Regions from separate parts of the Sulfobacillus thermosulfidooxidans genome, predicted to be linked through region 1. Evidence: riboswitches for the same ligand, from Rfam matches in the RefSeq annotation. Region 1 holds a riboswitch; each other region holds the start of a gene.
The links. A riboswitch is a leader RNA that binds a small molecule or an ion and turns the genes downstream of it on or off. The one in region 1 is predicted to bind fluoride.

Region 1 (8,121 bases):
CTTTGTCCCCCCATTGGACACGTTTTCTGGGCAACACGTTCTCGTCGTGGGGGGAGGAGATACCGCCGTTGATTGGGCGCTGGCTGTGTCCAAGAAAGCTCATAAAGTCAGCATTGTGCATCGACGAAATGAGTTTCGGGCGCAAGAAGACAGTGTCCGGCAAATGCATGAAGCCCCGAACATTTCGATAATTACGCCCGCCGAAGTCGAAGAAATCTTTGGACACCATCAAGTTACTGGAGTGCGTGTGAAGCACCATGAACAGGGTCCTAGTGAACTGGCTGTGGACGCCATTATTGGAGGATTAGGATTTCATCCGGATTTAGGTCCTGTTAAGAGTTGGGGAATTGAATTGAAAGGGTCAACCATTAAAGTTTCATTGGATTCTATGCTGACCAGTCGGCCGGGGATATGGGCTGTTGGCGATGCTGTTTACTATCCCGGGAAAGTGAAATTGATCGCGACAGGATTTGGCGAAGTGGGGATTGCTGTGGCGCAAATTCGTTCTTATTTACATCCTGGTGTGTCGGGATTGCCCCATAGCACGACCTTAAAAAATAAGCAGCGGTAATATTGAAGTTATCATAACCTCAGTACTGTATTAAGGCGTTTTATGACGTGCGAGGAAACTGAGATGTGAGGCCAGGGATTTATGAGACAGGCGTTTTGGCAGCGTTATCCTTTTCGGTTGCCATGGCAAACGTATGTGTGGTTTGGTGTGATTCTTGGCTTGTTTGGGCTGATAGATCAACAGCCATGGCATTTGACTGCATTCCTAGTGCCACCATTTGGAGCCACGTTAACCCTCATTGTGGCTTTGCCGCAGCAAACGGTGTCGCAACCGGGACCCATTATTCTTGGAGGTACTTTAAGTGCAGCCGTTGGTAGTTTGTTAGCGCTATGGTTTCATGGTCCCTTGATTGCCGCCTTGGCAGGTATTATTGTTTTTTTGATGTTACCGCCTTTAGGTTTATTTTTTCCTCCCGGCATCGCATTTGCAATATTTCCCTTACTTGTGAAAACAACTCCGTGGTTTCCTGTGCTTTCGGTCTTTCCGTTTACCGTTATTGCCTGCGGTTCTGCGAGCTTTTTGAGCCAACACGTTAAAGATTGGCCCTCATATCCTCGGGGGCCAAGTCTTTAATGGCTCGGGAAACCGTGCAAATGCCCAAAAGATGGCCGAATAGGGGCATATTTTGTCGAGAAATTTTTTGTCTGGACTATACTTCTGGTGTGATATGGTCCATAATTCGTAAGGGTTCCATATTTTGCGTGCGAAGCCTGTAAGACAATAGGGAGGTGGTCAAGGCGTGATTATCCCTTTAACTTATAGATTGAATATTCCGATAACGAATGAATTGGCTAATAAACTGGCTACCTGTGCTCAAGATTTGCGAACAAACGAAGAATCATTAATTGTTGAGGCTCTAGCGCTTTACCTGGACTGCACCTCTTGCCCCGCTTCTCAACCTCCTGATATGACTGCCGACAAACATCACAAATAATTCTCCATATATTCTCCAGATTCTTAGAATACCTCACATCATCCACCTGTGTTGGCGCGAATAGTGCGTGCCCCAGAATCAAAATCCCTCAAGCCCAAATTGATGACGAAACTGGGTACGCACGTGCGCTCAGCAAAATTTCTCTGGAAACAAGCCCTCATAAATAGCTATTGGCGGCAATCTTTGGTAAATAACGTTATATGTGCGGGATAAGATAAGATATGTCTTTCTTTCAACCTTATGATTATCTCGGTAATTTTCCTCAAACAGTGTGGGCCCGCGAGGTCTATGTGGGATGTAAGGTCTCATTGAGAAATAAGTCGAATTTAAAGAATAACGCATGATATCTTGTTGCCAATCGATTTCGGGGCCTTTTGGAAAACCTAGAGAGGTCTTTAGCAAGTTGAACTTTTTGGTATATAGGTAATTATAAGAGGTATTTTGTGCTATGCACAAAAAAATTTCATGATATGTTGTCAAGTAATGGTATTGTGAAGTACAATTCAACTCGTAACTTTAATATGGTCATGGTGTTGACCACTATCCAACCGCTTGAGATCAAGCTGATGACACCTGCCTTTAGACGGAGGTGTTATTTTTTATGCTGCTACCTTAAATAAATCTTTATGCTCAAGAAGATTTCCTCCTGATGATCTTTTATTAAAACTGCAATGAGTCCTTTTGAAGGGTGTTGATCGACGATGCGTCACACACATAAACCCTTAGTAGGTGATGGAATTCGTCTTCGCATTATGATTGGAGAAGATGTGCATTGGCATCACAAGCCGTTATATCATCAGATTGTTTTGAAGGCAAGAGAAAGTGGCCTAGCAGGTGCGACCGTGATTCGAGCACTCGAAGGCTATGGGCCTAACTCTCGAATTCATACGGCTAATCTCCTGGATTTGTCAGAGGATTCGCCCGTTGTTGTGGAAATTGTTGACTCAAAAGAAGACATTGATAAATTTCTCCCGCTTCTTGATGAAATGGTGGATGCAGGCCTGATAACGCTAGATCCCGTTCAGGTTGTTAAGTACTCCCATGCTCATATATCCGAACTTAATGATGCTTCGGAAACGAAATAACACACGTATCGTTCCCACCGACGATTACGCCCATCAAGTGTATGTCCTTTTAGTGCCGAGAGAAAGGATGGTGTTCGGTGAAAAGTAAATGGGCTGGGGTGACAGCTTTGGGTGTGTTGGCATTGGCTTTAGCGGGTTGCGGCACACAAAGCATCAATGCCTCGCAGTGGATGATTGTCCATCCGGCAACCAAGACGGTCGATTTAAAGATTGAAAGCACCTACTCGAGTGCCCAACAAGCGAATGTGTTTGACGGGTTTACCCAAGGACAGCTGATCATCACGATCCCCTTAGGCTACCACGTCAATATGGACTTTATTAATAATGGCCCGATCCCGGAATCCATTGGGGTCTACCATCATCATCATTTAGCCTTTCCAGGCGCCGGAGAGCCCTATTCTCAAGTGGCTGTTTCACCTACAGCCGGGTTGTTGCCGGGACAAAGCCAGTCCTATACGTTTACGGCCTCGAAGCTCGGAACGTTTATCTTAGGCGATATGCTCAATGGCGATCCCCATAATACGCCGACGAGCGATTTGTGGGATATCGTAAAAGTCGTGCCTTCAGGCGTGCCATCATTTCAGTCCTGATCGCCGCTGCCTTTGAGACAGTAAAGATGAAAATTGGAAGGAGGAACTTGGGTGAACAAATTACCAAATGACCCCCCGGTGGAACCCGAGATTCCCGAAGAACAACAATGGAGTCGCCGTCAGTTCCTCGTGGGCAGTGCCGCTTTAGGGGTCGCCGGTGCAGTGACCCTGTTTGGCCGCCAAGCGCTGGTGGATGCCGCCCGCGGTCTGTTTGGATCCCCCGTGAGTTCGGGAACGGTCCATCTTTACGCGTACGACTATTATTACATTCCCAATTACATGACCTGGCGCGTCGGCGACCAGATGGACATTATCTTCCAAAATCAAAGTCATACCCACTGGCATGAATGGACCATGGGCCGCCATGTGAATGAAGCCTATTTCCAAGCCTTTGGCAATCTGCCGGCGGATGCCTGGGCCGTCGATTTCTGGGATGGGGTCCACGTGACCTTAAGTGATCCCTATAACATCGATAACTTCGTGCCCAATAAAGCGATTGTGACCTATGACGGGCCGAAGGCGCTCTTTAACATCCAAACTGGTGGTGACTTTAGTCCGACGTTGAAACCCGGCGGCAGCATTCATATTTCCTTTACCGTGCCTAACAAACCGGGCATTTGGGATTATGGCTGCTTTGTGCAACAGTACATTCACTACCGCACGGGCATGCGCGGAAAAGTCATGATTTTGCCGGCCTGAGGCTGAGAAAGGAGCACGCCCGTCATGGGAGAGAATGTCCTCTTTACGATCTTGTGGGTCGTCTTCAGTGTGTTGGGAGAGATTGGGGACCGGGTGCTGATTCACCATAACCCGATGTACTACATTGTCTCCAACCAAGGGGAATTGGCACTGCAGGCGTTTAATTTCATCTTGGTGGTGTTGACCCCGATTTTTGTGTTTGTCGTCTTGTTCTTGCTCTTTACGATGGTGCGCTTCCACACCAAACGGGGCGAAATGCCACCCGCGAACCGCCGGTTCGCGGTGGACAACAAAGCGTTTGTGGTGGCGTGGGTCGGGGGCAGTATTATTATCAACTTGCTCTTTTTCCTCCATCCGACGACCTCCGCCATGGAGCAAATGTTTGCCTTAGATGAACCCGCGGCTAACACCCACGACTTAATTGTGGATGTCACGGCCCGGCAGTGGGAATGGATCTTCAGTTATCCCCAATATGGGCTGACCCAAACGGTGAATGCCAACGGGCAAGACCTGTTGGAACTGCCGGTGAACAAGCCCGTAGAATTTGTGTTGCGGTCCTACGACCCCTATCACACCTACGACCAATATGCCGATGTGATTCACAGTTTTTGGATTCCGGCCTTTGGGATTAAAGAAGATGTGATTCCCGGGGAAACCCGCTATGAGTACCTGACCCCCACCAAGATTACGTCCTTCCGCGTCAATCCCATGGTGCGGGTGCAATGTGCTGAAGTGTGTGGACCGGGTCATCCGTGGATGGAAGCCCCCTTGAAAGTGGTGTCGCCAGCGCAATTTGCGCAGTGGATTCGATACGAGAAATCGTTAGCCAATGGGGCAGGATAAGGCATTCCGAGCTTCCGTGTGGATGCAAAAAATCCGAAGACGATATACCCGTCACGCTGATCACGCGATGACATGTTGGAAGATGGAAGATTGAAGGAGGGATAATCGTGGCACACGCTGTAATGACGCCCGAACACCAACCGCTTTCGCGCCCGAAGAAGGCCATGATGCCTCCGGTGCTGCGGGGCTTTTTATGGGCCGCTATAGGCTTTCTCTTGGTCAACACCTTTGTGATTGCCGTGGATCCGTTTCGGGGGCATCCCTTTGTGACCGGGCCCTCGGTGACGCTGGGGTGGATTGGCGCCGTGATTGGCTGGCTCTTAGGCATAGGCGTCTATGACGCGGTGTTATTGCCCTTAATGGGGTTTGACACCCGTTGGGTGGAACGGGACAAAGGCTGGCGCCGCTACTGGGAAATTGCCACGGACCACAAAGTCATCGGCATCCAGTATATGATGTTCGCCATGGGGGGGTTTCTCATTGCCGGCGCCATTGCCATGCTCATGCGCTATGAACTGATGACCCCGTATTTGACGATTTTCCACTACCCCAGCAATTATCTCACGGCGGTGGGCATTCACGGCACCCTGATGATGTTTTCGTTCGCCACCGTGTTCATGATTGGCGGTTTAGGCAACTATTTTGTGCCGCTCATGATTGGGGCGCGGCATACGGTCTTATCCAAGCTCTCAGGCATTGGGGTCTGGTTGGTCCCGGCAGGGATCCTGACCGTGCTCTTCAGCCCGATTTTGGGGGAATGGTCAACCGGATGGCGGGGCTATGAGCCCTTGGCGGGCCAAGACGCCAACGGCATTATCTTCTACTACCTGGGGGTCTTGGCGCTCACCACCTCGTCGCTCATTGTGGCTTTGAACTTGGTGGCCACGGTGATGTTTCGGCGGGCGCCGGGCATGACGTGGGGCCGTTTGCCGCTGTTTGTCTGGGGCCAGGTGAGTGTCAATTTGCTGATGCTGATTTGGTTCCCGGAAATTCAGACCACGTTCGTGATGGGCCTGTTAGACAAAATCGTGCCCTTGAACTTCTTTACGGCCACGGGCAGTCCGTTAACCTATTTGATGCTCTTCTGGTTGTTTGGGCATCCTGAAGTGTACATCATTGCCGTGCCGGCCTTCGCCCTGTGGAATGAAATTATTCCGGTGATGGCGCAGAAATCGCTGTTTGGCCGGCAATGGGCCGTGATTGGCTTGGTGTTCGTGATGATGCTCTCCGGGCTCGTGTGGGCGCACCACATGTTCACCAACTTGCGCAACAGTGAAATCTTGCCCTTCTCCTTCTTTACCGAGATGATTTCGATTCCCACCGGATTTGCTTATATGGCGGCCATTGGCACGCTTTGGAAGTCGAAAATTCGGCTGACCACGCCGGTGATCTGGATTTTGATGAGCATGTTCAACTTCCTCATTGGCGGACTCACGGGCGTGTTTTTGGCGGACCCGATTGTCAATTTGCAGCTCCATGACACCTTCTGGGTGGTCGGGCACTTCCACTACACCATTATCGGATCGATGGTTTTCAGTGGGTTTGGCGCCATGTATTACTGGCTGCCGAAACTCTCGGGGCGGATGTACAACGAGACCTGGGGCAAGACCTTGGCGATTATCACCTTCTTTGCCTTTAACTTGACGTTCAGCCAGTTCTTCCTCTTAGGACTGCACGGAATGAACCGCTGGGTCCCAGCCTACCCGGCATATCTGCAACCGATGAACTTTGAGGTGTCGATTTTCGCCTTTATCTTAGGGGCGTCCTTTGTGGCCAATATCATTTACATTGGCTACTGCTGGGCGAATGGCGAAAAAGCGAGCGAGAATCCGTGGAATGCCAAAACCCCCGAGTGGTTTACGGCTTCGCCACCGCCGACGAATAATTTTCCAGTCCAACCGGAAATTGTGGCGAGTCTCTACAAATACGGGGAAGGGAGCACGGTGCCGGTGGTGACGACGGCACTGGATGAGTTGGCCGCCACAAGCCGGGCCTCGACGGATCCGTACTATGATTGGCACGATTACGTGCCCACGTCACCACAGAAGTAAGAGGAGGAATGTCTGATGGTGGATAAGCCGATGATTTCGGAAGAACGTCAAAGTCAGCCGATTACCCCGCATAATTACCGGGCGGTCCGTTTTAGTATGCTGGTCTTTATTGCCACCCAAATTGTGCCCTTTGTCGTCTTGTTTGAGGCGAAGTATCTGTATGACGGCACGTATGTGGCCCCGCAAGCCAATCAAGGCTTTGGGGTGGTGGTCGCAGCCTTGATGGCGGTGAGTGCTCTGGTCGCTTGGGGCGCGGTAACCGCCGGCCGTCATGCTCAGGACCGGGATCAGGTGGGATCCCGCCTCAAGATTGCGGCGGGGTTAGGCCTCCTCGCGATCTTAGGGGTCGCCTATCAGTGGGGGATGCGCTACGTTTCGCCCCAGTCCCGCTTTGGCGAAATGTATTACATCATTTTGGGCGCGGATCTCGTGTATGCGGTGATTGGGCTGATTATGCTCGGTATTAGCATTATCCGCAATGTGCGTCAAAACATGGCGCCCGAACGGTTTTGGACAGCGGAAGCAAGCGTGTACTTCTGGATTTATGTGGCCCTGGCGTGGATTGCGAGCTGGCTCGCCATCTACATCATTTGAGGACAGGAGGGGATGGGTATGGGAGGCGGATTTTGGCCGACACTGCCGTTGAAAATGCCCTACAGTGAAGGGGTCCCGCATTGGTGGGATCCTGCCTGGTGGATTTTTCAGATTGTGGTCATGTCGATATTGTTGCTCACCTTACGAAAAGTCGCGATGAGTATTGATCGAAATGAAAATGCGCCAAAGACATCGCGACGACCGGGAACTAGTACTAATACTCAAGAACCTCCATCTATTCCTGGATAACACGACGAATTTTGTGTAAAGGGACTGGCCATCCTGAGCCAGTCCCTTTCTCATCTTCCTGAAGTCTGCCTGAAGTTTGGCCATTTTGGGTAGATCGATGGTTATGAAGTTGGTAGCATAGCCATGTGGTGGCCACCACTTTTACCCCGTACGCTCAATCCTCATGAGGAAATTTTGCGATGAAGGAGGACAGCGTGTGATAGGCGGTACGAGCGGTCGGCAACAAAATAGTTGGGCTGTTTCTTCTCCCCCGCGTTATGCTAGGCTAGATGCACTACGGGGAATAGCGATTTTAAGTGTCATGATCTTTCACGCAGCGATTATTCGGCCATTTCATGGTCCCTGGTGGATGCGTTTCGTGGGTCAAGGTGACCAAGGTGTTGGGCTTTTTTACATGGTGTCTGCGCTCACGCTAGTTCTGAGTTGGCAATACCGCCATCACAAAGATGCAGAGCCGGCGAAGGCTTTTTGGACCCGGAGATTTTTTCGTATCGCCCCACTTTTT
Region 2 (8,121 bases), 120 kb from region 1:
AAACACGCCAATCGTCGACGATCAGGGTTTTGTGTTAACGGACATGACAATGCGGCACCCGACATATAAAAATGTCTTTGCCTGTGGTGATGCAGCGGCCGTTGTGGTCCCCAAGTTAGGCTATTTAGCCCACATTACGGGGGATATGGTGGCCAAACAAATTGCCATGGATATGGGTCGGATGGATCCTGCGAAAGCGAATATTCCGCCACATTTCATTGTCAATTGTCTAGGCGATATGGGCGATAAAAAAGCGTTCTTCATTAATTCCGATAGTTGGTATGGCGGAACAATGGAACAACTCAAGGTCGGATCGGAAATGGTCTACCTGTTGAAGTCTCAATACAAAGAAATGTTTTTCCGTACCAAAGGGAAGGTACCAGATTGGGGAATTCCATTGGCAAACTTTATGGCTAATAACTTATAATCCATCATCTGTTGCGATTCGTGTGATAACGGGATGTATGATTAATCAACCGTTAAGGGACTACTTAAGAAGTATAGTAGTCCCTTAATATGTTATGTATGGGTTTGTCTGTTGCATCTTTTTTATGACACAAAGGGATTTTAGGCCGAGAATCACTTACGCGGATTTCAAAAGAGCGGGATGGAGGAGATGTGAGAATATGAGTGTGTGAATGAGCTAAGAGATATAAAACAAAAAATTCCCGAATATTCCCGGGAAATAAAATGGTGGGCACGACAGGTATCGAACCTGTGACCTCTTGCGTGTGAAGCAAGCGCTCTACCACTGAGCTACGCGCCCTTGGACTTGTATTATATTAAACCTGTTTGTGTTCCGTCAACTGGTGGGCCCAGAAGGATTCGAACCTCCGACCAACCGGTTATGAGCCGGCAGCTCTACCACTGAGCTATGGGCCCAAAAAAATGGCTCCCCGAGCAGGACTCGAACCTGCAACCACCCGGTTAACAGCCGGGTGCTCTACCAATTGAGCTATCGAGGAATGCCGACATCAAGTATATTAGCAGCCTTGTAGCGTGCCGTCAAGTCTTAGGATAAAGAATTTGCTGGGGAAATGTTGAAGAAAATGGAGGAGAATTAGCAGGTGAGTCTAGTATTGCGAAAAAGATAGGTGCAAGGAGGCTGGTGTCTTGGGCAGGATCAATCAAATCGCGAAGCAACGGGTGACGAAAGCCCAAGACACTCGTCGGGGAATTGGAAGACTTGACGGGCATCCGCGACAGGATGACGGTTCAAAAGGCGCAGCGGCGTCGCCAGCACAGTGGGGCGTTCTATCAGCTTCGCTCTTTTATTGCCTACAAAGCTCGCTTAGCGGGAATACCTATGGTATTTGTAGACCCTCGGAACACCTCCCGTACCTGCCCGCACTGTGGGTTGATCGACAAGCGCAATCGACTGGACCAAGCGCATTTTCGGTGCATCGGCTGGAGGTTCGCTGGCCCCGCCGACACCATCGCTGCGGGCAATGTTGCTCGTAGGGCGGCTGTCAACCCGCCAAACGCGGGGTCTGCTGTGGTGCAGACACCTGCAAGCCCCATCCTTTAGACGGGGTCGTTGACGGCATATCGTTGGTGTTGTGCGCTGATGGCGACATCAAGGACAGCATGAGGGGATTGCAGGGTTAGACATGAATTACAATCGAAATCCGGTTGGACCCATGGGAAATCTCTTGTGTATAGCGGATAACATCATCGAATTGCATACACAATCTCCCTTATGCCATAATCCCGCTATGACATCTTACCAATTCAATGACGATCGAGAACAGGTTATGTTGAGCGAAAAGAATTATACAGCACTGTGTGTGGAATGCTACGATCAGCTGTCGTCTGCGAGGAGGCAAGGGGGACAGAACGATGGCGCCGTTAGAGAAACGGCTAATGGTCATACGGGATTGGTGTAAACCGTTTACTGTTGTCGCTGATGTTGGTGCGGGCCAAGGCCGTTTGGCCCGGGCTTTGGCTGAACAGGGGCAACAAGTTTATGCGACTGAAAAAACACTAAAAGGCTGGCAGGAACTGACCTCTTATACCCGGCCATTTTTTCCCCGGATCACTCCGGTTTTAGGTGATGGAATAATCCCGTTATTATCTCTATCAACATCCATTGATGTTGCCGTCATTGCGGGAATGGGTCCGAGGACTATTCAACACATCCTCCGCCAGGACTCAGAAAACTTAACCATTCAATCGTTTATCATCCAACCCATGCAAGGGTTGTTTCCTCTTCGCCGGTATTTATTAGAGAATCGTTGGTCCATTTCGCGCGCTGAACTGGTTAAAGAGCATGACAAGATTTACGGGATGTGGTTGGTACAAAGAGTAGCTAAAGGCGAAATCGATGAACATTCCCCATTTTTTTGGATACCACAAGAATTTCAGCACAGTCCTTTATTTCCTTGTTTAATAAGGCAACGGTTGGCACAATTAAATCAATCTATCGATCATGCTGACAAAGATGATCCAAAACTCCAAGCCTGGCAACGTGAAACTCAATATTTAACAGGAGTCATATCATGATCTCAAACGAGCAAATTCAGGATTTTATTGGCCCAGATATTAAGAATTTACCGTTGTCCTCGTTGCCTGATGCCGGATATGAGGATGTACGGTTTAGCCTTAGGAAAGCAGGACTTTCCGGTCGTATTTTGACCCTAAAAATGTGGGAAGACATTCATGAAGATGTGCCCAGTATCGGATATTTTAGTCGCTTAAGAGCCTTAAAAGAACTTCATATCGGAAAAGCCGTAGGACCATTAGCGTATATCGAACCCTATTATAAATTGGTGACGTATGTCCCACCTGATCATTTAGAACCGGTTCGTGAAGCCTTATGGGAAGCAGGAGCAGGTCACATTGGTCATTATTCCCGGTGTAGTTATACGTCCCAAGGGACGGGAACATTTTGGCCCGAACATGGTACCCATCCGTTTTTAGGACATATTGGCCAATTAAATGCTGAAGAGGAAATGCGCTTAGAAGTGATTGTGCCCAAATGGTACCAAGAACGTGTTGAAAACGCCTTATTAGTCATACATCCTTACGAAGAGGTCGCATTTGACTGGATTGCGTTGAAAAATCGCTTAGGTTTGGCTCAAGCCTATGAAGATGGCGACGGAGCATGGTGGTTTATCGAAGAGACACCCGAACTTGTTCGTGCTATTATGCTTCATCATCCGCCGACAATCCACTGTGAAAAAGTGAGCTGGGAAACGCGTTTGAAATTGGCGGAACAGCACATTGTCGTCGACATGAAACAACCTGGCGAGTTATTATACCCGGGATTGCATAAACTATGGGGAGATAAGAAAAGACTGTGGGAATAACATATCAGGTTTATACAGATGGCGCTTGCGCCAATAATCAAGCACCCGGTGGGCAGCCTGGCGGCTGGGCCTGTGTTTTTGTGGACGGTCCATCATATTCGGGCGCGGAAGCACGCACGACCAATAACCGAATGGAAATGACAGCCGTGATTGAGGCGTTAAAACACACCCCGAAAGACGCCGACGTAATAATTTTTAGCGACTCGGCCTATGTGATTAATGCGTTTCAACAAAACTGGTTTGCGGGTTGGGAAAAGCGCGGGTGGAAGAATGCGAAAGGGCAACCCGTGGAAAATCAAGATTTGTGGCGTCAAATGCTGGATCTGGTTAAAGATCGACAGGTTCGTTGGACGAAAGTCAAAGGTCATTCCGGAAATAAATATAACGAAATGGCGGATCGATTGGCTGTGAAGGCTATGGAAGATCTGCGAAGCAAATTGTGACAGTCATCCCATTAACCATCAGTTGACGAAAGGACAGTTTGGCGTGATAATAAACATCCAAAGTGCGAGCTAACAAGATGACCGCGGGTGCTAATCCGAAAGGTGGCATCTGAGGAAAGTCCGAGCTGCATAGAGCAGGGTGCTGGATAACGTCCAGTGGGGGCGACCCTAAGGAAAGTGCCACAGAAAACAAACCGCCAAGGTCACTCTTGGTAAGGATGAAACGGTGCGGTAAGAGCGCACCAGAAGTCAGGTGACTGACTTGCTTGGTAAACCCCACCCGCAGCAAGACCGAATAGAGGCAGGATGAGGTTGCTCGCTGACTGTCCGGGTAGGTCGCTGGAGGCGTCAGGTAACTGGCGTCCAAGATAAATGGTCATCCTCGACAGAACTCGGCTTATTAGTTAACTCGCATCGCACCTACCTTCCGGTAGGTGTTTTTTCATCTTTAATATATTCTCGTCATGTTAACCCTATTCCTTATCTTAACCGTTTAGGAGCCTAGTAATGTACTTAACCTTATATCCTGACCCGTATATCGCAAAAGAGTCATTAGTACACGTGCTAGCCTATGCAGTAGGAAATCCCGAACAAGAGCATCTTGAGAGGGTAATGGCTGAAGTTTATACAGCTCCTGATGCATCATTATACATATTATGTGACGGGATCCATATTGCAGCCGTAATCGGGATCAAACATTTACCGGATTTTTCAGGACAAATTCTTCATATTGCTGTCGAAAAGAGCTTTCGTCACCAAGGATGGGGACGCTTCCTTATTGCCGAAGTGGTGAAGCGGGAACAATTGATCCGCGTCATGGCTGAGACGGATAGAGATGCCGTGGATTTTTATCGTCGTTGGTTGTGGGTTTATGATTTCTTCACTAGGCGAGAAATATCCGGGTGTTGAGCGCTTTTACTGCCTTTGGACGAGATGATGGCAGGATCAACCAGATATCTCAAGACTTAAAGGGGAGGCATAAGTGAAGAACACCGACAAGAAGCGACGCTGCGGCCCAAGGCAGGTAATCCCTAAAGCAATGGGGGCGATTGATTTTTTCCAAAGATTGTATGATGTGGTACAATAGCAAAAAAATAGGGAGACGAGACCGTATGGCAGTGAAAATATCGGGAGAAGCCCTCCGACTAAGGATTTTCATTGGCGAAGATGCGAGGTGGCATCATAAACCGCTATACCATGCCATTGTGTTGAAAGCACGGGAAATGGGTATGGCTGGAGCCACCGTGATGCGTGCATTAGAAGGATTTGGCCCGACATCCAGAATTCACACGGTCAACTTATTAGATTTATCCAGCGATATGCCGATTCTGGTGGAGATTGTGGATAGTAAGGAGTATGTCGAAAAGTTTCTCCCCGTTTTAGATACGATGGTGGACGCCGGACTGATTACTATTGACCCCGTGAAAGTGGTGAAATATACTCACAATCAGACAAACGATCCACACATCGATCGCGACAACTCGCAATAAATGCGCCATCACGGGGCGATGGATTCCGCCTTGGACCAGAGCATGGGTCCAGAACCTCCGTACATTGTGCGGATAATGATTCCTGCCAGATTTAATGTCCTGGCAGGATTTATTGTTGCCTTTTATCGCTGTCCCCATATAGGGAGGATGATACCTTGGTCAATGAATATGTGGCCCAACTCATACAAGTCCTTTTTGTTTTGGGTTTTTCCCCTCTTTTGAAAGGGATTATGGACCGCTACAAAGCGCGGTTGGCTGGGCGATATGGGCCGCCCATTTGGCAGCCTTATCGTGATTTGCGGAAATGGATGCATAAAGAGACAATCCGCACCACCCAAAGCTCATGGGTGTCGGAATGGGCACCCATCTTCTACTTTATTGCCCCAATCATTGTGGCCATGTTGATACCGGTGCTGACGACGTTTCCTCTACCGTTTGCTTGGATGGGCGATATGTTAGCCGGTGGCATGATTTTGGGAGGTGGGGGTATTGCTTTACTTTTTGCGGCTATCGACAGCGGAAGCGTTTATCCGGTTTTGGGTGTGAGCCGGATCCGGTTGATTGCGACGTTTACCGAACCCTTAGCCCTCCTTCTCGTGTTTATTGCAGCTCAAGCGGCAGGTGCAACCATACCGTTTGTGGTTAATCAGACGTTAGGCTCGCCACCGTGGGTATTTAGTCCCGCGCATATTCTCGTTATCGTGGGATGGTTCCTCTTTTTGATTGCGGAAAGTGGTCATATTCCAGTCGATAATCCATCGACGGCACAAGAGCTCTCCATGATTGATCCCGGACGGACATTTGAGTCGAGCGGCCTGGATTTGATGCTCTATGAATGGGGCGGCTGGATGAAATTTACGGTGTTGACCATCATTTTGATGAATGTGTTGGTCTCGCCATTTGGTCTCGCTCGCTCACTGGCCTTGTCATCATTAATTTTAGCGGTGTTATGGGTCATGGTGAAACTGATTTTCGCTGCTGGCGTGTTAATAACCATTGAGGTCAGTTTTGCCAAATTGCGTTTAATCCGCAATGTGGACTTTATTACTGCAGCGATTGTTCTAGCGATTATTGGTGCGGTGACTGCGGCATGGTCTTTAGTGTAAACGAAAGGAGGTGGGGCAAAGATGACCTTGAGCATGTGGCTGCGGTTAACAGCTTCCTTCATGTGGGCCTTTACTGTCATCGTCATTCTTGTCAAAAACAATCGGTCGGCAAGGATTTTATATCGTTTGGATGCCTTAGCCCAGGCCTCTCTCCTAGCGCTGTTAGCTCAAAGCCTGCATCAAAATGGGCTATGGATTTCCGCAGCCTTGGTTGTCATTGTCAAAGTGATTGTCGTGCCTTATGTGATGCATACGGGATCTTATGCGGTCGAACGCGATTACAGTGCCCAAAGCCGGTTCGGCATGGCGTTTGTGTTAATCATCAGTTTGACCGTAACCATTTTGGGCTTTTTGCTAGGAGAACAATTCCATGGCGATCATCCCGTCACTCAAGGGATTTTGTGGGCGGCATGGTTAGTGGCTTTTGTTCAGATGACGCTTCGCTATGAAATTTGGAGTGAAGCCTGGGGCTTGTTAAATTTTGAGGTCATTACCAGTACGCTCGCTATTGTGTTAGTGACCGCGTTTCCCCTGATCCCTGACATTTTGGCTGACGGGGTAGCGATTGGTATGGCTTTACTCTTGAGCGTTTATATGGCCCTGATGCGGGCCCAATATGATTCCGTCGACGTCAGAAAAGCGGGGGAATTAAAAGGATGAACGTGTGGATAAATATCTGGCCGCTGGCCATTTTATTGGGAGCCATCTTTATCGGCTGGATCCTTCCCGTGGAATATCTCCGGGCATTCAATGGACTCATCATTGTCCTCATGATCGCTTCTTTGTTCATGCCTTTATGGCATCTCTTTCATCCTGTCGACGCTTTGGCCTACTGGTTTGATATTACGGCAACCGTGTTTGGGGCTTTTGCCATTTGGTTTTCCGGTCCCTATATTGCGGTCGAGAGCGTCTTGCATGATTGGGATGGGCACCGCGTTAAAGGATATTATTTAGGCCTTTACACCTTTGTCGGTTCATTGATGGCGATGGCGTTATTGGCCAACTATCTGCTGCTTTGGGTAGCACTTGAGGTGGCGACATTATCATCTATCTATTTGGTGCAGACTTCAGGTACAAAGACGTCGCTTGAGGCGGCTTGGCGGTATCTAGTGGTGACGGAGAGCGGGGGATTAGCTGGTCTTCTCGGAACAATTTTGATTCTCTTGGGAAGTGCCAGGAATTTGGGCACGTGGGGATTGATGCCTTCTCCGACATCTTTGCCCGTCAACTCGACCATGGTCTTGGCCGGTATTATTTTGGCCGCAGTCGGTTATGGAGCCAAAGCCGGATTAGCGCCCTTTCACACATGGTTGCCGGATGCGCACAGTGAAGCGCCAGCTCCTGTATCGGCTCTATTATCTGGGGTGAAGTTAGCTGGAGCAGTCTTAATTCTTGATCGATTGTTTTCGCTTTCAGCCAGTGCCGTTCCAGCAGCTTGGCCTCATGATTTGTTATGGATTTTAGGCCTGTTATCGCTTATCATCGCGGCCAGTTTTGTGGCATTTCAAAAAGATCTCAAGCGTCTTTGGGCATACTCGAGCATCGAGCACATTGGCCTTATTGCTCTGGGTTTGGGCTTTGGGGGACTAGGCGTTTTAGGGGCATTACTGCACGTTTGGACCCATGCCATTAATAAAACGTTGTTGTTCTATAACGCAGGGACCGTCCGGCTCTATTATCATGGCGTGTCAAGCCTACCGGAAACCTCCGGTTTGTTAGAAAGTTCGCCATATACCGGCGGATTATTGGCCTTAGGGGCAACCGGAATTGTCGG
Region 3 (8,121 bases), on a different contig from region 1:
AAAATCCAAATTCCTCCTAAAGTCTGGAAATAGATGGAATATTGCAACGGAATCGCGACAATAAAGAATAAGGCCCCTAAAATCACGATTAATCCGACGATTTTCGCTATCTGGGCTTCACGGTTAGGGCCGTTGTCCGAAGCAAAGTATTCCCGGTAGATATTGCGGGTAAACAAGTTCGCCGCGGCAATGGCCATAATCGCTGCAGGTACCAAAGCGCCGATGGCAATCGCTCCAAAGGCGAAGCCGGCAAACCATGTCGGCAAGGTCTTTAAAAAGAGCAATGGGACCACAAGGCTTGTATCTTTGGTGTGAATCCCGGCGGCAATGGCCATATATCCCAAAATCGCGATAAAGGTCAGTGCTAAGGAGTACAGTGGCAATAATGCCGCATTGCGTTGAATGGTTTTCCCACTTTTTGCCCCCAAGGTTCCTGTCACAGCATGCGGATAGAGCAACAACGCAAACGCTGAACCTAAAGCCAAGGTCGAAAAAGCTGTGAACAGTTTAGGCGCGAGAATAACCGATCCTTTTGTTGCCGGGAGTTTGGCCGCGGCAACCTGGAAGATGTGTCCATATCCGCCTAAGTGGATGGGAATAGCAATACATGCGACGATAACGGTCACGTAGATCAAAATATCTTTTAAGATGGCGGTAAGAGCCGGTGCTCTCAGCCCACTAGTGTAGGTGTAGGCCGCTAAAATCAGAAAAGCAATCACTAAAGGCAAATCTTTTAAGAATCCATGCCCTGATAAACCCATGGCAGCCAAGACTGCTTGAATACCTGTGAGTTGCAAGGCAATGTACGGCATGGTCGCTAAAATTCCGGTAATAGCCACCGCTAAGGCCAGTAACGGACTATTGAACCGCCCCCGCACAAAATCAGCAGCGGTCACATAATTCCGCTGTTTAGATACCCGCCATAAACGAGGCATCACAATGTACATAATAGGAAAAACGACGATCGTATACGGCACAGCAAAAAATGCAAAAGCCCCTGCACCATACACAAGAGCCGGCACAGCAATAAAGGTATAAGCCGTGTATAAATCTCCTCCGAGTAAGAACCAGGTTACGAATGTGCCAAAGCGGCGACCGGCCAATCCCCATTCTTCAATAAGATCCAGGTCACCCCGGTGCCAGCGCGATGCGGAAAAGCCCAACACTGTCACCATGGCAAAGAGAATAAGAAAGACAATAAATGCTGACCAATAAATAGGAATCACCCCTTTTCCTGGTGTCAACTAGCGATTATCAATGAGATAAACAATGCCGCTTAAAAGCGCGACAAGGAAAATCCATAAAATCAGATACCAGTACATAAACGGGAAACCCGCTAGGGTTGGTCGATACGAAGCGTAAAAAGGCGGCCACAAGGTTCCAATAAACGGTATCAGGAATAACCAATACCATCCGCTCTTTGTCTGTTTTTGCATTGTCACCACCTCCCTCATGCGGTCATGAACCGCATGAAAATTGTGACACCAAAAAGAATGCGCGTCAATCCAGCTTATTGCGACAAATAAAATTTTTTTTAAGAACGTGCGATTGCCTGAAACTAACGAATAAAAGAACTTAACCAATAAAAAAATATCCCGCTCATCACACTGGCGGCTAACGAGTGAGACCACCACGCAACAATAATAGTGAGCACGCTGGCTACGGCAATATGAAGCCATTGAAGATGTCGCAGCAGATGATAGCCATAAAAGGATTGCACCCATAAAGCCATCACAACGGCGGGAACAAAGTTGGATACCCAGCTCTTAGAGTACCGGGAATACTTTTCCAAACGGGATCCGACTTTGATCATTAAAATCCACGGGACGACTCGTTCCATCCACGTTCCCCATGCTGCTAAGACTAATATCTCCATCCATTGCCTAACCATACTCATCACCCTGCTTCATGCCACATCTGTCCATGTTCTTGCCAAAGCACTTCAATGGTCGAGGCCAAAATAGCCGCAACCAAAACACTTGTCATGCCCCAATTCAGCGATTTGGCTATTACATAAAACCCTAAAGCCATTCCTAGGACGCGTAAGGAGCCAAGGTGCCATCGCCTATGATGGAATAAGGATGTCGTGAGAATGAATATGAACAATGCAGGTAATGCAAAATTCAAAGCCAAGGACGCATGGGGAATCTCTCTGAGCACCGCTTGACCGAAAAAGACTCCCATGATAGTTCCACTCAACCATCCCCCATAGGCAATGAGTGCAATGGTCAACAGGTAGAATGTGGCTGATTTTTGATCATCTTCGCAATAAAAGGGCCGACAAATTGTCGCAAACACTTCGTCTGTCAATCCCCACCCGATGAGTAAGATCTCTTTGACTGATCGTTTTCTCTTCGAAGCCAAGGTGAGTGCCGGTCCATAAGTCACATGACGGAGATTGATCAACCAAACCGTCATAGCGCTTGACCATAGAGATGCGTGCATCGAAATCAAGGATAATAACACAAATTGGGAAGTGCCCGCATAAAGGATGGCTGATGTGGCCAAGATTTGCCATGGCAGCCAGTGATATTGTTGTGCTGTCATGCCAAAGGCCATAGAAGGAGGCAAATATCCAAGGTAAATGGGGAATCCTTCTTGTAATGCCGTGAGCACACGATGTGTTTTAGAGTGCATCTCCCTTATCCTTCCCGAAACTTTTTACACAATTTGCTAGGTGCCTTTGCCAAACACAAAAATGTGTCGACCACTGCTCCATTCAGATGAAGACCAAAATCCCGCCACCCGGTAATGGTGAAGAATCCGAAAACCATGACTCACAATCCGGTCCATCAGCGATTTGGCATCTAACCAGTTATCTAAAATTGTTTGGGGGCTGTCATTTGCAAGATGATCCCCCTCCCACTCCCATGAGTATTGAAATATTTTTAAAGTCTTCGTGAGAGCGTGATTTTTAGGGATGATCTGCTGAGGCCACTCACTTAATTGATTCATGCAGTGATATAAAAGGTAGCTACGTTGATAACTCGCCAAATCCGAAAAAGGATCCAGCACAGGGGTGGACACCATGAGCCGTCCACCCGGCAATAACCTGTCTGTGATCATGTCAAAGAGCTCCGGGGTCCACAGCTGGTCACGAAAATAGAGCCATGCCCATTGTGGATTTGTGCGGTTTTTCTCAAAATCCTTTAGCGTCTCATCTGAATCAATAATGAGCCCCTCCCCTTCAAATGAGCGGATGAGATATTCACGGGTGGAATCTTCCATATCAGCCATTGGGCGTCCCATGGGCAAAATGGCAAAACGGTAAAAGGCGGTTTCATCAATTTCTATGAGAAATGTACGGTGAGTGGACGATTGAGAATTGGCCTTAAACACTTCATCCGCCATCGCAACGGGCAGTAATCCGGTATACACGTGTTCCAGAAATTGATTGTGACTTATAGACCATGCGAGTGGCCACGATAAATATTTCTCTTTTAATGAAATATTATGGGGTAATTCCGGATAAAAAATCACGACCATGATTTCACATCCCTCCTCACCCGTTTCATAAACATGGGGACGATCTGCAAAAAAAGTGAGCACATCGCCCGCATGAACAAACCGCAATGAATCTAGCGGACCGACCTGACAGTCCCCGCGAATTCCGGTGACAACTTCAAATACGCCGGGAGGATGTGCTTTGGCTTCACGTCTGGTACGAGCACGCAGATTCATTCGGTACGTTTCGACAACGCCGAAATCCGCATGATCACGCGCCAGTAAAGAGGTTTGCCCAAACTGGTCATCCACCTCAAACGTTTCCCCAAAAGACGCGGTATCGGGTGTGATCAGCGTCCCAAACGATACACCTAATGCTTGAGACAAAGTCCACAATGTATCCAAAGTCGGATTGGCCAAGCCGCGTTCTAACTGCGATAAAGTTCCTTTGGCGATGTTAGCCTTTTTGGCCAGTTCGTTAACACTTAGGCCCCGCGTCTGTCGCCATTTACGCAAATTGGTTGCGACGATCGAGTGCAATGAGTTGTGTTTCATGAGGTCATTATATCATACTCATGTTCATTATATTAGACACTAAAGAGATTTTGCGGTTTTTCCGCAACAACCTATTGCGTTTCCCTAAAAAATGGTATTTACTGGTATTACTGGCACTACATGTAAGGAGGATAAAATGAATACAGTGACGATTGCCGAAATTGCTTCACGACTCGATTTGCCTGAGAGCACGGTCCGTTATTACCGTGACCGGTTCAGTGAGTTTGTCCCCGTCATTGGCAAAGGTCGCCAACGCCGGTATCCTGAAGAAGCTGTGGAAATTTTTCATACCATTGCTGATGGCCTACGCAATGGACAAACGGCCACGATGGTCGAAGAGACATTGGGCAGACTCTATCCCAGAAATGTCGAAACCACGGAAACGGAACTGGCTCAAGTCACAGCAGGCACACCGCAACAAGTTGCTCAAGCTATGGTACAAGTTCTTTATCAACAATCAGAAGAAATCCAGGCCATGCGGCTGTCATTAGAACAGATCAAAGATGATTTAGACCGTAAATATGAAGAAAATGTTGCCGTGGTGGCAGAAGCCTTTGAAAAACTGAAATCTCATATGGACACACAAGATATGCAGAATGCGCGATTGGCAAGGGAACGCGATCAATTTATTGTTTCTCAGATGCGGGACATGCTTCAAAAATCACAACAAACTCAAGCCCAATCCAAATCATGGTGGCAAAAGTGGTGGGGTAAAAATTCCGATCAAGCCTCGGTTCGTAGTTAAGTTCCCTGTCCGGACGCCTCAAGGCGTCCGGATTATTGCTTGTTAACGGGTTGTAACCATCCGGCCAAAGTCGCTCCGACCATTTGAGCCATGGTGTCATCCATAATCATCATTCCATGATGAGAATGCATAGCATGAATCCATGTGACCGTAATTGCCATAACGACAAATGAGCCAACCATACCGCCAGCGGTCGCCCCGATCATAGCCGTCATGAGATCAAACCGACCTTGGACTAAGGACATAACAGCTAATAATATGGCGGTTCCTAGTGCCAAAAGCACAAATGTAATCATCCAATTCGCTGTCCACCACGAGAACAATACCGTACTGATGACTGCTGACAGCATGGAAAGTTCCAGGGAATGGGTTCGAAAAATAGACATTCTCCGCCTTTCTTCTGTAGGATTTTCTATGTCATATGATACAAACCCCTCAACAAGAACTAATGATTGTTCCCCATTTGTCCCTCCGAATCTTTTCTGCAGGCCATCTTGCGATCAGGCGTTTTATATTGTTGATTCAGGTCCATTCTTCTTGGGAGGGCTCACGACACGCAAGTTGCGCCGTCGCCACCAACGTTTCACTGAAGAAAAAGAACCGTGAATCATAAACATTGTCCCTAAAGGGATCATGCCGAAAAATAACAAAGCTGCCCAGCTGACCCAATCATTCCCCCTAGCCAGATCTGAATAGCGGCGCATAATGATAAAAGCCAGAGCCCCATTAGCTAATAAAGGAATAAACAGAATAACCCACCACAGGTTGGATGCCATATTCCTCGAAGAGGATTTAACATGCCCTAAATCCGAACGACGCATTTTCATTTCTTGTCCTCCTAACCACAACCCTTTCTACAAGGCTTTCCCTGGCATGTACGGCGCAAAACATATGACCCCCACCCGTTCATGGATCATCCCAAGCAAAGGATATAATCCGTATGGGTAGGAGTCATTAGTCCTGGGGACAGTTTTTCTTTTGGCCACAACCAAAAGAACGCAGAACTCCATTGCAATATGATTAGTATATCGTACAAAATTTCAAGGCGACAAGACTCTTCCTAAGCATTTCGTGGTGTCATCTTTCCACGAGGATAAACACGCAGTCAATTACCTCGCCCTAAAGGACGAGGCTTGGATCTAAACTCCACCGCAATTCCAAAAACCTTTGCAGGCGTTTGGCTTTGGCTTCATGATCCGACCCATTTCCACCCGCACATAGCAAAAGCACAGTTGAAACGTGACAGTGATTTCAACTGTGCCATATTATCCCAAGCTATTTGTTGTTAGTTCAGTTAACGTGATTTTTGTGATTAAACAATCTTGTTCACCAGAACGGTCTTTATTCCACGGTGACAGATTTGGCCAAATTTCTCGGTTGATCGACATCATGGCCGCGGGCCACCGCCGTATAATAGGCCAAGAGTTGTAACGGGATCGCCGCCAATACCGGGGCTAAAAGGGGTTCCTCGATCGGTACCGCTATGCGGTGGTCAATAGGGAGAGTAGGAGGCAACCAATCATCAACGATTCCCCACACTTCAGCACCGCGGGCTTTCACTTCCAAAATATTTGATACCGTCTTATCCGCTACTTCCCGTTCCGTCACAATCGCCACGACCGGAGTGCCTTCTTCAATTAATGCTAAGGTCCCGTGTTTGAGTTCGCCCGCCGCATACGCTTCGGCATGTAAATACGAGATTTCCTTAATCTTCAGCTGTCCTTCCATCGCTAAGGCATAATCAAGCCCGCGGCCAATATAAAACACATCATGCATCTTAGCCAATTTCGCCGCCATACCTTGAATCCCTTGGTTCATCCGCTCGAGCACTTTATGTCCTAATAATGGTAACTGTAACATGCGCCGGACCAGATCCGGTCGAGGATTCCCGCGCACTTGGGCGAGTGCTAAAGCTAGCAGCGTCAAAACCAGAATTTGGGTTGTATAGGCTTTAGTCGATGCTACCGCAATTTCTGGTCCGGCTAAGGTGTAAGCCACCGCATCGGATTCCCTGGCCACTGTTGACCCAACCGTATTGGTTATACTATAGGTAAATACGCCTTGCTCGTGGGCCATCCGCAAGCAAGCCAAGGTGTCTGCCGTTTCTCCAGATTGAGATATGGCTAATACCATGGTGTCCTTATCTAATATCGGATGAGCATAACGAAATTCGGAGGCGACATCAACATTGACGGGAACCCGCGCCAACCGTTCGATTAAAGATTTTCCGATTAATCCTGCGTGGTAGGCGGTCCCGGCCGCAACAATTTGAATCCGTTGCAACCTCGTCAATAACTCGGGTGTCAATCCTATTTCTTTGGCGACCACCTGGTCTTCATGAATGCGCCCTAAAAGGCAGTCTCCCCAAACATCGGGCTGCTCCATAATTTCTTTTAACATAAAGTGCGCATAGCCACCGCGTTCCGCTTGCTTAATATCCCAATCCACGGTAATAACAGGACGAGTAATCATATCCCCCGCCAAATTCGTAATGGTCACAGAACGCGGGGTAACCACAGCCATATCGCCGTTTTCTAGAATTTGAGCGCGTTTGGTCGCCGCTAAAAAGGCACTAAAGTCCGAAGCCAAATAATTGGCGTCCTCGCCCAATCCAATAATTAAAGGACTCGTGCGCCGCACAGCCACAATCCGGTCAGGATGCCTCGAAGAAATTGCTAAAAAGGCATAGGCCCCTTCTAATCGACTTTCTGCTTTGCGCACGGCTCCTTCTAAATCCTCAGCCCCACCATATTCTTCTAACAAGTGAGGGATGACTTCGGTATCGGTTTCTGATTGAAACACATGGCCTTTCGCAATTAATTCTTCACGCAGGGCCTGGAAATTTTCAATAATGCCATTGTGAACCGTTGCAATTTCTCCCCGGCAATCGGTATGCGGATGTGCATTTTCATCCGTTGGCCGCCCATGCGTGGCCCATCTGGTATGCCCGATCCCACAAGGAACTCCCGACGGTAAGGAGGCCAATAATTCGCCCAAGGCCGCAAGTTTTCCGCGAGTCTTCTGAATAGCAATGCCCGATGAGGCAGCCAACGCAATACCCGCCGAATCATAGCCTCGATATTCCAAACGTTTTAGTCCATTAAAAATAAAGGGGAGGGCATCGTCTTTCTCCCCAACGAATCCTACAATGCCACACACTTGTCATCGCCTCCAATATGATTGGAGTCGGTCCCAACTACACGTTTTTGTGTCGTCTTTACAAACGACCTTTGTTCGTGATTTGACGACTGTCGGGAAGCCGGAGGTCACCCGCCGAAGACTTCGAGATCCCTCACCTCGTCAACCTTTCGTCTCAAACCTACGGTATGTTCCGCTTTCTGTCATTCTCGAACGAAAGGTTCCGGCGCTATTTGGGC
Region 4 (8,121 bases), on a different contig from region 1:
GCTACAGCCAAGTCCCATGCTCTTTGCGCCAGTCCCACGCAGGTCATGGCAATTCCTATCCGGCTTGGCTCCAAAAATCCTTGAAAGGCAATGTCAAGGCCCTCTCCCTCTTCACCTAACCGACACGAGACGTCAACAGGACAATCGTTCAAAATCAAATGGGCATGGCCGGTGCCGCGCAATCCCATGGCAGGTGGCATCGGTTCTACTATGAGACGGGGCGTATTGCGCGGCACCATGAGGGCAATAGTACCATGATCGCCTTGGGATTTTGCCAAGCGAGCAAACAATAGATACCAATCGGCCGTATCGCCAAAGGTGATGAGCCATTTTTCTCCAGAGACGTAATAGGTATTGCCATCTTTGTAACATGTGGTTTGTATGTCGGTGCCGGTTCCGGCGTTCGGCTCGGTTAAGGTAAAGGCGACGACAATGTCGCCGGCAACTTGAGCCCGCACGAACCGTTCAACTTGTTCTTTAGTAGCCCGTCTGGCCAAAGCCCGCCAGATCCCATTATTTACATGGACGATCATCCGTAAAGATCCATGCATTTGCGAAAATAGTTCTAAAAGCTGCAAATACTGGATGAAATCGAGACCTATTCCTCCATATTCCTGAGGTGCTGCCAGACGCAAGAATCCCTCTTGGCGCAATTCTTGCCATATTTCAGGACCGCACGTTCCTAAATCCTCGATATCGCGTGCCAACTCTGGAGCCCGGTGAAAGACGAAGTGACGAACCTGTTGGGACAACTGTTCATAATCTGCAGAATGCATTGTTCTTAATCTCCTTTAGTCGACAGAGTGTCTGTGAATTGTTGCTTAAGCACATATTTTTGAATCTTGCCGCTGGCTGTGCGAGGTAAGGATTCTAATAGCCAGAGACGTTCTGGCCAGTAGATTTTGGCAATCCCCTTGTCCCTTAAAAACTCGGTAACTTCTTCTAAAGACAATGTGCTGTGGGGCTCAATGACACATGCCAAGCCAATGCGTTCTCCCAAACGCGGGTCAGAAATGCCAAACAACGCAGCATCCACGATTTTGGGGTGAGTATACAACATGTCTTCAAGGACTTTTACCGGAATCTTCTCTCCGCCCCGGTTAATTGCGTCCTGAACACGTCCAGTGAGATGCAAAAATCCCTCGGCATCCAGGTATGCCATATCGCCAGTATCAAAAAATCCTTCGTCGTTGAGCTTTCGCGTTCGTTCTTCAGGCTGGTTCAGGTAGGTGACAAAGGTGTAAGGTGTTTTCACATGTAAACGTCCTTCTTCCCCAGCTGCCCGGATGCGTCCTTGATCATCAACAATACGAAGATGGGTGCCGGGTAAGGGTTTTCCGTCGGTTTGCCAGCCTTTTTCGGGAGGATCTTCCGGTGTGGATACCGTTGCCAAACAGCACTCGGTGGAACCCCAAGCGCCTGACACATGGCACTGAAGGCGCTGGCGGGCTTGCGCGGCTAATTCTCGAGGAACCGGAGCCCCTGTCACAATAAAATAGCGTAGGGAGGAGATTGTTGGAGTGACATCTAACACATCTCGAAGAAATGGGAGAGCCGCCTGAATAAATCGGGGCTGGAAGCGTCTCATGATCTCTTTGATGTGAAGGGGATCCCAGCAGGCTTGATAAATCGCCGCACTGCCTAAATACCATGCTAACATCATGCCATAGAGAAACCCTGTTTGATGGGCAAGGGGGCTGGGAACCCAAACGGTATCATCAGCCCCAAGATGAAGGGAATCGGTGTGCGCTTGAAGGGCCTGAGCCAATGTTCGGTGAGTGTGAACGACACCTTTGGGAACCCCGGTGGTACCAGATGTGAATAGAATTTGGGCAGGAGAGTCGCTTTCCCAACGAAGGTCGGTCAGAGGAGCGCGATGGGCTAGTCCACCAAAATCGTGCCAAATTTGCCCTTTCTTTTCTGGATCGAGAAAAATTTGCTGCACATGAGGCAATTCAGCAAAAGCTACCTGGTAAAGTTTTTGGTAATCCGTTTTGCGCCATGTTTTCCATGCGATGACACAACGTGTCTTTGTTGTTTGGGCGATGAAGTGCAGTTCGTGGCGATTCAGTTGTGGCAGGACAGGACAAGGAATGGCACCGATGTTCCACAATGCTAAGGTTAAAACTGCAAACTCACGGTGGTTGGGCAACTGGTACATCACGACATCGCCCGCTTGGATTTCTCGGCACAAGAGTCCTTGGGAAACTTCCTTGGCCCATTGTCGTAGTTGACCATAGGAAAGAGGGTGCTCCGTATCCGGGGAATAAATAGCGGGTCGTTCGTCAGGGACTTGATTAAGGCGTTCCGGCACAATCATCAACATTTTGCCTCCTTGTGGATTGCAGATCCTCCCCAATAGAGTCTCTGAAGGTATCTGTAAAATCTTCGTCCACGACGTTGGCCTGAAGGCCTAAAGACTGCATCACATCAAGAAATTGAGGATAAGAAATGCGGTAGGCATACCCATGCGAAATCCGTGAAGGAGCATCGGCGTGACTAGCCGCTAAAGCCAATGCCATTAATACCCGATGATCATTGAAAGACGATAACTCGGTTCGATGAAGCCTTTTACCTCCATGAATGACCAGGGTGTTGCCGATTTCTTCAATATGTGCACCCATTTTTCTTAGCTGCAACATGGCTAATACGCGGTTCGATTCTTTATGCCGATTTGATTCGATGTCGGTGATGACGCTGCGACCGGAAGCTGCCGCTGCTAAAACAGCCAATACTGGAAGCAGATCGGGTGTATCGCGGACACTAACCGAAAAGGGTCGGATGTGTCCGTCGGATTCAGCCCATAAAGTGTCGGTTGCATCATGTCTGTGAAGTTTGAGGCCAATGTCCTCTAATAATTTAATAATGGTGCCTTCGGGATGATCTTGGGAGTCGCGGTAGGAGTGAATTTGAAGGCTTCCCCCATGTAAGGCGAGAAAAGCGAGTGGAAACGCCAGTGACGAAAAATCTGGCGGTGCCTGGTAATCCCTGGCTTTAAGACTCTGAGGGGCAATGATGAACTCATGGCGCTCCCAATCAACAGAACCTTTTAAACCGAACAGGGTCATCATGCGCCATGTCAATTGCACATAAGGTTCTTCCGCAACGGGCGGCGAGATGCGTAAAGATGTGGGCCTTGAAGCAAACGGTGATACCAGAAGAAGACTCGATGCCCACTGACTTAACAGTCCAGGAATGGTAATGTCTCCACCTTTTGGGGCACCTGGAAGGATGGTTACGGGCAATGAATAACCACGGGATTGCCAGGCAATGCCATATCGTGAGAAGGCTTGGAGTAGAGGTTTGAGGGGACGCCGACTTAAATTGGGCGAACCGATCATGGTGAGGGGATGAGGCGAGAGGGAGCACAGAGCGAGAAGAAATTGAGCGGTGGAACCGGAACTGCCAACTCTCACATAACCTCTTGGGGGAGAAAACGCTTGCCCCTTAACGTGATACCCCTCTGACACGTTGTCTATGGGGATCCCCAAATCTCGTAGAGCTCTTAAGGTATGGCGAACGTGTAAGGCAGTTGATGAACCGGAAATGACGGAGTGCCCGTGACTAAGTGCTGCGAGAATTAAGGCACGGTGTAAATGATATTTTGACGGAGGAACATCTAGGGATCCGGTGACTTCAGTGTGTAATGGGTTAACCCGTAACCAATGCATAATCGTACCCCCTTTACTCCTAGAATGGTTTCCATGACATATTGTGTTGCTTTTCTACCTTTAACAGGACCAGTCTTAATAAGACCCGTGGGATCAGTAAACACACCGGTGAAATCTTGCACCAGATAGGAAAAATCCGCGAAAAATCCATATCATTACATGGTGACATGCTCTTCATGCACATGTATTCATCGACTGATTTTTGTATTCCCATGAGCACAGAGCAGTTTTTTACGTGGAAATCCCGATTTGTTCCACGAACACGTCAACCCCATGATGTCGTAATCCTGGTACTGGGGCTCGTAATCAGTGCGAAGAATGATGTCTTACACTGTTGATCAAGTGTACTCACCGATTGCGAAATGACTATGGAATTGGAAAACTTTTACTAAGTGTAGCATAACATATCCAAAATATTCAACCAATGGCGCAAGTCCACGATGCATCCTATTATTACAGTAGTGAAAAAAGAATAAAAAATGACACCTCCTCCTATGTGGAGATAGGTGTCATTAGCTTAAAATTAAGCGGTTAATGGTCAACACCATGACCAATCAATTTAACGACATTGTACGTTATATAGACAACATTTGACAATATGTGGTCTGTCGCCCTCGTTGTGTAAGTATATTTTTATACCGGAACGCTGTCTATAATAGGACAATTTTTCCGAGTACAACCTTTCTGCCCTAGCCCAGATTTTCGATGTGTACCGGTTCAATGTCTTCCGGTAACGCAAATCCTAGAACACGGCTATAAAAATATAATTCGGCCTCTATAGCACGTTTGATATTGGGGGCCTGTCGAAAATCCATGTCCTTCTTCAGGAAAAGCGATGTAGGCCACCGGGACATGATTTTTCCTCAGCTTCTCAACCATTATTTCTGCTTGATTGGGAAGGACGATTTTGTCATCAAGACCTTGGAAAAAGATGACGGGGGTGTGGATTTGGCCCGCATGAAATAAAGGAGATCGTGCACGGTAGATGGCTTCTGCCTCCGGCCAAGGGCCGACCATACTGTCCATATACCGAGACTCGAATTTGTGTGTCTCACGAGCTAAAGCTCCGAGGTCACTGACACCGTAATAACTGGCGCCGGCCCGAAATACATCGCGAAATGCTAAGCAGGCTAAGGTGGTAAAGCCTCCCGCACTGCCTCCCCTAATCACCATGCGCTTCCCATCCACGAGTCCCTGCTCGGCTAAATATAAAGCGGCCTGTGTACAGTCTTCCACATCGACAACTCCCCATTGTCCGGCGAGTCGCTGACGATATGCGCGCCCATAACCGCTTGAACCGCCATAATCGATATCCGCCACAGCAAATCCGCGTGTGGTCCAATACTGCATGGCTAGCTGAAACAGTGGCGTGCCGCTGCTAGTGGGCCCTCCATGGCAAACCACAATCAGGGGCGGTTTTTCATCCGAAGGTCCTTCAAAGGCATGATTTTTAGGGAGATAAAACTGCATGTAAGCTTCTTGATTATGAGACGTTGGAAAGGTTAAGAAAGAGGGTACGCTGATATCTTCCGAATTCATGTTCATATTTTGTGAGTGTTTGATGATTTCAGGTTCTCTATGATTTTCATCCCACAACACTAAGGCAGCGGGTTCTTGCCACGAACCGGCAATCATCGCCACGCGCTGATTGTGGGTGACAGGTAAGGAAAAATACGTATACGACGTTTTGATTTCTGTCAAATTGTGGGTTTGGATATCAATCAATCCAAAATGCTTTGAACCATTTTCGGTATACACAGCGATAATTTGGTCTGGCGTTAAATAACCGTAAGTCGTGATACCAAAAACCCATGAGGGGATGGCAAAATCGGCAGCCATGGGGTATAACGGCTGAGCTGTGTCATTAACCCATTGATAGAGATTCCACCATCCACTTTTATCAGATATGAACGTGAGAACGCCCGTGGGTGAGAATATGGGTTGGACAATCGATTCGTTTGGTGAACCTTGAAGGCGCCGGGGCTGGATGATGTGGCCTTCTGGACTCAAATCAGCCAGCCAAAGTTCTGTTCCGTCCCACGGCATTTGGGGATGATTCCAGGCCAGCCATGTGAGCTGACGACCGTCTGGACTTAAACGAGGATCGCTATAAAAATCATGACCGGAAACCAACACTGTGCCGCAGTCATCGCCTTCGGGATTGATGCTGACAATCGTCGTCATGGCTTGGATGTCAGATAGCCTGTGATCTTCTCGAATCGCGATAATTCGGTGATGCACGCTATCAAAAATCATATCGGCATAGCGAATAGGGAGATCTATGGTGATCGGTTCGGGTTTTCCTCCCTGAATTTGACGATAGAGACGTTGGTCAGGAAAATTGCAAAAGAAAATGTCCCCATTATGGACAACATAAGCCCGCCCACCGTATTCATGCGCTCTCGTACGAGCGTTAAAACCAGGTGGTGTCATGTCTTGAATTTCTTGGGTACGTGGATCGAAACGTACAATGACATTGCGCCCTTCTTCTTGAGGTCGGGTTTCGATCCAATAAAGCATGTCTCCACCCCATTGTAGTTGATCGAATGAAACGGTGTCTTGAGTGAGCATATCCGTACTAACGGGAGAGCTCCACGATCCATAAGATTTTACAATCAACGTCTAATCTCCTTCCTACTTGCAAAATTTTACGTTACTCCGCACGAATTCTTTGACACCTTATGAGTGATGATCAGCCGACCGATACGGTCAGCTCAGATCACATTTAAGAGGCGTTTCCCGCTCTTTTTGTGACAGCTCATCCCTAAAACTGGGGTGAGCGACGACCTCGAAGGTCATCCACCTTTCGGATTTCAGATTGAATCATGCTACGGCTTCGAGACTCACATATTTTAAGATGGATGCATCAGATACGCGCGCGTACCCCTGTCAGCTAAACGTTAAAGCTGCAAAATTTCGCGAATGTCGTCTTCGGAAAGAAGAGGCAGGTCCTCGCCTTGCGGGTTAATGACTTGATCAATGAGATCACGTTTTTTTTGCTGTAACGCATAGATCTTTTCTTCTATTGTGCCTTGCGTGATGAGACGGATGACTTGCACCACATTTTTCTGGCCGATACGGTGGGCCCGGTCGGTGGCTTGGGATTCGACAGCCGGATTCCACCATAAATCATAGAGAATGACCGTGTCGGCTCCGGTTAGATTCAGTCCTGTGCCTCCGGCTTTTAACGAAATGAGAAAGATGGAGCGCTCTTTTTGGTTAAATCGGTTGACAAGATGAAGTCGCTCTTGGGCAGGCGTATTCCCATCGAGCAAGAAATAGGGCCATTGTCGTTGGTCGAAGGCCTGGGCCATGAGGGCCAGCATGCTCGTAAATTGGGAGAAAATCAACAAATGGTGGCCTGCTTGCAGTGCCTCATCAACCAGTTCGATTAACAAGTCGAGTTTGGCGGATTCTCCCTCATAGTTTTCGAGAAAAAGGCCAGGATGGCAACAAATTTGGCGTAAACGCGTTAAGGCGGATAAGATTTTGATTCGGCTTTTTTGAAACCCGGCTTGTTCTAGCTCCTTGCGAGCTTCGGTTTGTACCTTTTCTAAATAGGCCAGATACACCTTTTTTTGCTCCCGGTTGAGTTCCGTCGTCTGCACCGATTCGATTTTATCGGGTAATTCTTTTAACACATCGTGTTTGAGCCGGCGCAGAATAAACGGACGAACGCGGCGGGCAACTTGCTCGGGTTTCATGCGGGAAAACTTTTGGCGGCTTCCCAATAGCTCTGGAAAGATGATATGAAAAATGGACCAGAGGTCATTCAGCGAATTCTCAAGGGGCGTACCCGTCAGGGCAAACCGTCTCGGGCTTTTGATGTGAGAAGCAGCTTGCGCGACTTGTGTCCCCGCATTTTTCAGAGTTTGGGCTTCATCAAAAATGACGGCATGAAACATCTGATCCCGGTAATAATCCCTATCCCGCCGCAACAAGGGATACGAGGTGATGAACACATCAACCATCTCCTCGTCCGCCTGCTTCCACTGCCGTTGCCGGTCTTGGGGATCGCCGGCGACGACGAGGGTGCGTAAGCTCGGGGCAAACATGGCCAATTCATGATGCCAATTGTAAATTAACGAGGCGGGAGCCACCACCAAGGCAGGATGATGCCAGGAATTTGATTCGCGTTCCGATAATAAATAGGCAATACTTTGTAGCGTTTTACCAAGCCCCATGTCATCGGCTAACACGCCCCCAAAGCGGTATTGACTCAACATTTTCATCCACAGAAATCCGGTCACTTGGTAATCGCGTAAGGTCGCTTGAAGGGATTTGGGCGGAGTAATGTCCAAGTTATCGGGATGGCGTAAATCATCGAGCCAACGCCGGAGTGATTTGCCAATAGAGAGGGACGCCTGCTGGGTGGGATCGGCATCGATAAGGGGAACAGCCTGGACAATAGACAGGGTAAGGGGTTTTTCGCTGAGTTCTACGGGATCCA

Region 2: linked by a shared signal. The riboswitch ahead of AOA63_RS16955 (respiratory chain complex I subunit 1 family protein) and the one ahead of AOA63_RS16365 (DUF190 domain-containing protein) in region 1 are both predicted to bind fluoride.
Region 3: linked by a shared signal. The riboswitch ahead of AOA63_RS00220 (hypothetical protein) and the one ahead of AOA63_RS16365 (DUF190 domain-containing protein) in region 1 are both predicted to bind fluoride.
Region 4: linked by a shared signal. The riboswitch ahead of AOA63_RS12190 (3-phosphoshikimate 1-carboxyvinyltransferase) and the one ahead of AOA63_RS16365 (DUF190 domain-containing protein) in region 1 are both predicted to bind fluoride.

The regions. Positions count from the first base shown of each region.
Region 1 is NZ_LGRO01000002.1:166,938-175,058, reverse strand. Features, by position in the region: gene AOA63_RS16375 (NAD(P)/FAD-dependent oxidoreductase) at 1-571, shown strand, start outside; gene AOA63_RS16370 (HPP family protein) at 653-1,144, shown strand; fluoride riboswitch at 2,020-2,088, shown strand; gene AOA63_RS16365 (DUF190 domain-containing protein) at 2,207-2,590, shown strand; gene AOA63_RS16360 (sulfocyanin-like copper-binding protein) at 2,668-3,180, shown strand; gene AOA63_RS16355 (twin-arginine translocation signal domain-containing protein) at 3,232-3,879, shown strand; gene AOA63_RS16350 (cytochrome c oxidase subunit II) at 3,904-4,722, shown strand; gene AOA63_RS16345 (cbb3-type cytochrome c oxidase subunit I) at 4,845-6,773, shown strand; gene AOA63_RS16340 (cytochrome c oxidase subunit 3) at 6,789-7,367, shown strand; gene AOA63_RS16335 (hypothetical protein) at 7,386-7,616, shown strand; gene AOA63_RS16330 (acyltransferase family protein) at 7,813-8,121, shown strand, end outside.
Region 2 is NZ_LGRO01000002.1:288,599-296,719, reverse strand. Features, by position in the region: gene AOA63_RS17000 (NAD(P)/FAD-dependent oxidoreductase) at 1-427, shown strand, start outside; tRNA gene AOA63_RS16995 (tRNA-Val) at 692-766, opposite strand; tRNA gene AOA63_RS16990 (tRNA-Ile) at 808-882, opposite strand; tRNA gene AOA63_RS16985 (tRNA-Asn) at 890-965, opposite strand; gene AOA63_RS20625 (zinc ribbon domain-containing protein) at 1,178-1,528, shown strand; gene AOA63_RS20620 (hypothetical protein) at 1,596-1,886, shown strand; gene AOA63_RS16980 (tRNA (adenine(22)-N(1))-methyltransferase TrmK) at 1,840-2,502, shown strand; gene AOA63_RS16975 (hypothetical protein) at 2,499-3,308, shown strand; gene AOA63_RS16970 (ribonuclease H family protein) at 3,299-3,751, shown strand; RNA gene rnpB (RNase P RNA component class A) at 3,817-4,167, shown strand; gene AOA63_RS16965 (GNAT family N-acetyltransferase) at 4,259-4,660, shown strand; gene AOA63_RS16960 (DUF190 domain-containing protein) at 4,864-5,241, shown strand; fluoride riboswitch at 5,247-5,333, shown strand; gene AOA63_RS16955 (respiratory chain complex I subunit 1 family protein) at 5,397-6,347, shown strand; gene AOA63_RS16950 (hypothetical protein) at 6,369-7,007, shown strand; gene AOA63_RS16945 (proton-conducting transporter membrane subunit) at 7,004-8,121, shown strand, end outside.
Region 3 is NZ_LGRO01000001.1:45,163-53,283, reverse strand. Features, by position in the region: gene mctP (monocarboxylate uptake permease MctP) at 1-1,244, opposite strand, end outside; gene AOA63_RS00250 (DUF3311 domain-containing protein) at 1,245-1,436, opposite strand; gene AOA63_RS00245 (AzlD domain-containing protein) at 1,559-1,891, opposite strand; gene AOA63_RS00240 (AzlC family ABC transporter permease) at 1,897-2,637, opposite strand; gene AOA63_RS00235 (helix-turn-helix domain-containing protein) at 2,674-3,999, opposite strand; gene AOA63_RS00230 (MerR family transcriptional regulator) at 4,136-4,744, shown strand; gene AOA63_RS00225 (hypothetical protein) at 4,777-5,130, opposite strand; gene AOA63_RS00220 (hypothetical protein) at 5,254-5,571, opposite strand; fluoride riboswitch at 5,683-5,767, opposite strand; gene glmS (glutamine--fructose-6-phosphate transaminase (isomerizing)) at 6,086-7,903, opposite strand.
Region 4 is NZ_LGRO01000001.1:2,485,879-2,493,999, forward strand. Features, by position in the region: gene AOA63_RS12180 (acyl-CoA dehydrogenase family protein) at 1-776, opposite strand, end outside; gene AOA63_RS12185 (AMP-binding protein) at 782-2,320, opposite strand; gene AOA63_RS12190 (3-phosphoshikimate 1-carboxyvinyltransferase) at 2,298-3,671, opposite strand; fluoride riboswitch at 4,168-4,232, opposite strand; gene AOA63_RS12195 (alpha/beta hydrolase family protein) at 4,425-6,290, opposite strand; gene AOA63_RS12200 (DEAD/DEAH box helicase) at 6,572-8,121, opposite strand, start outside.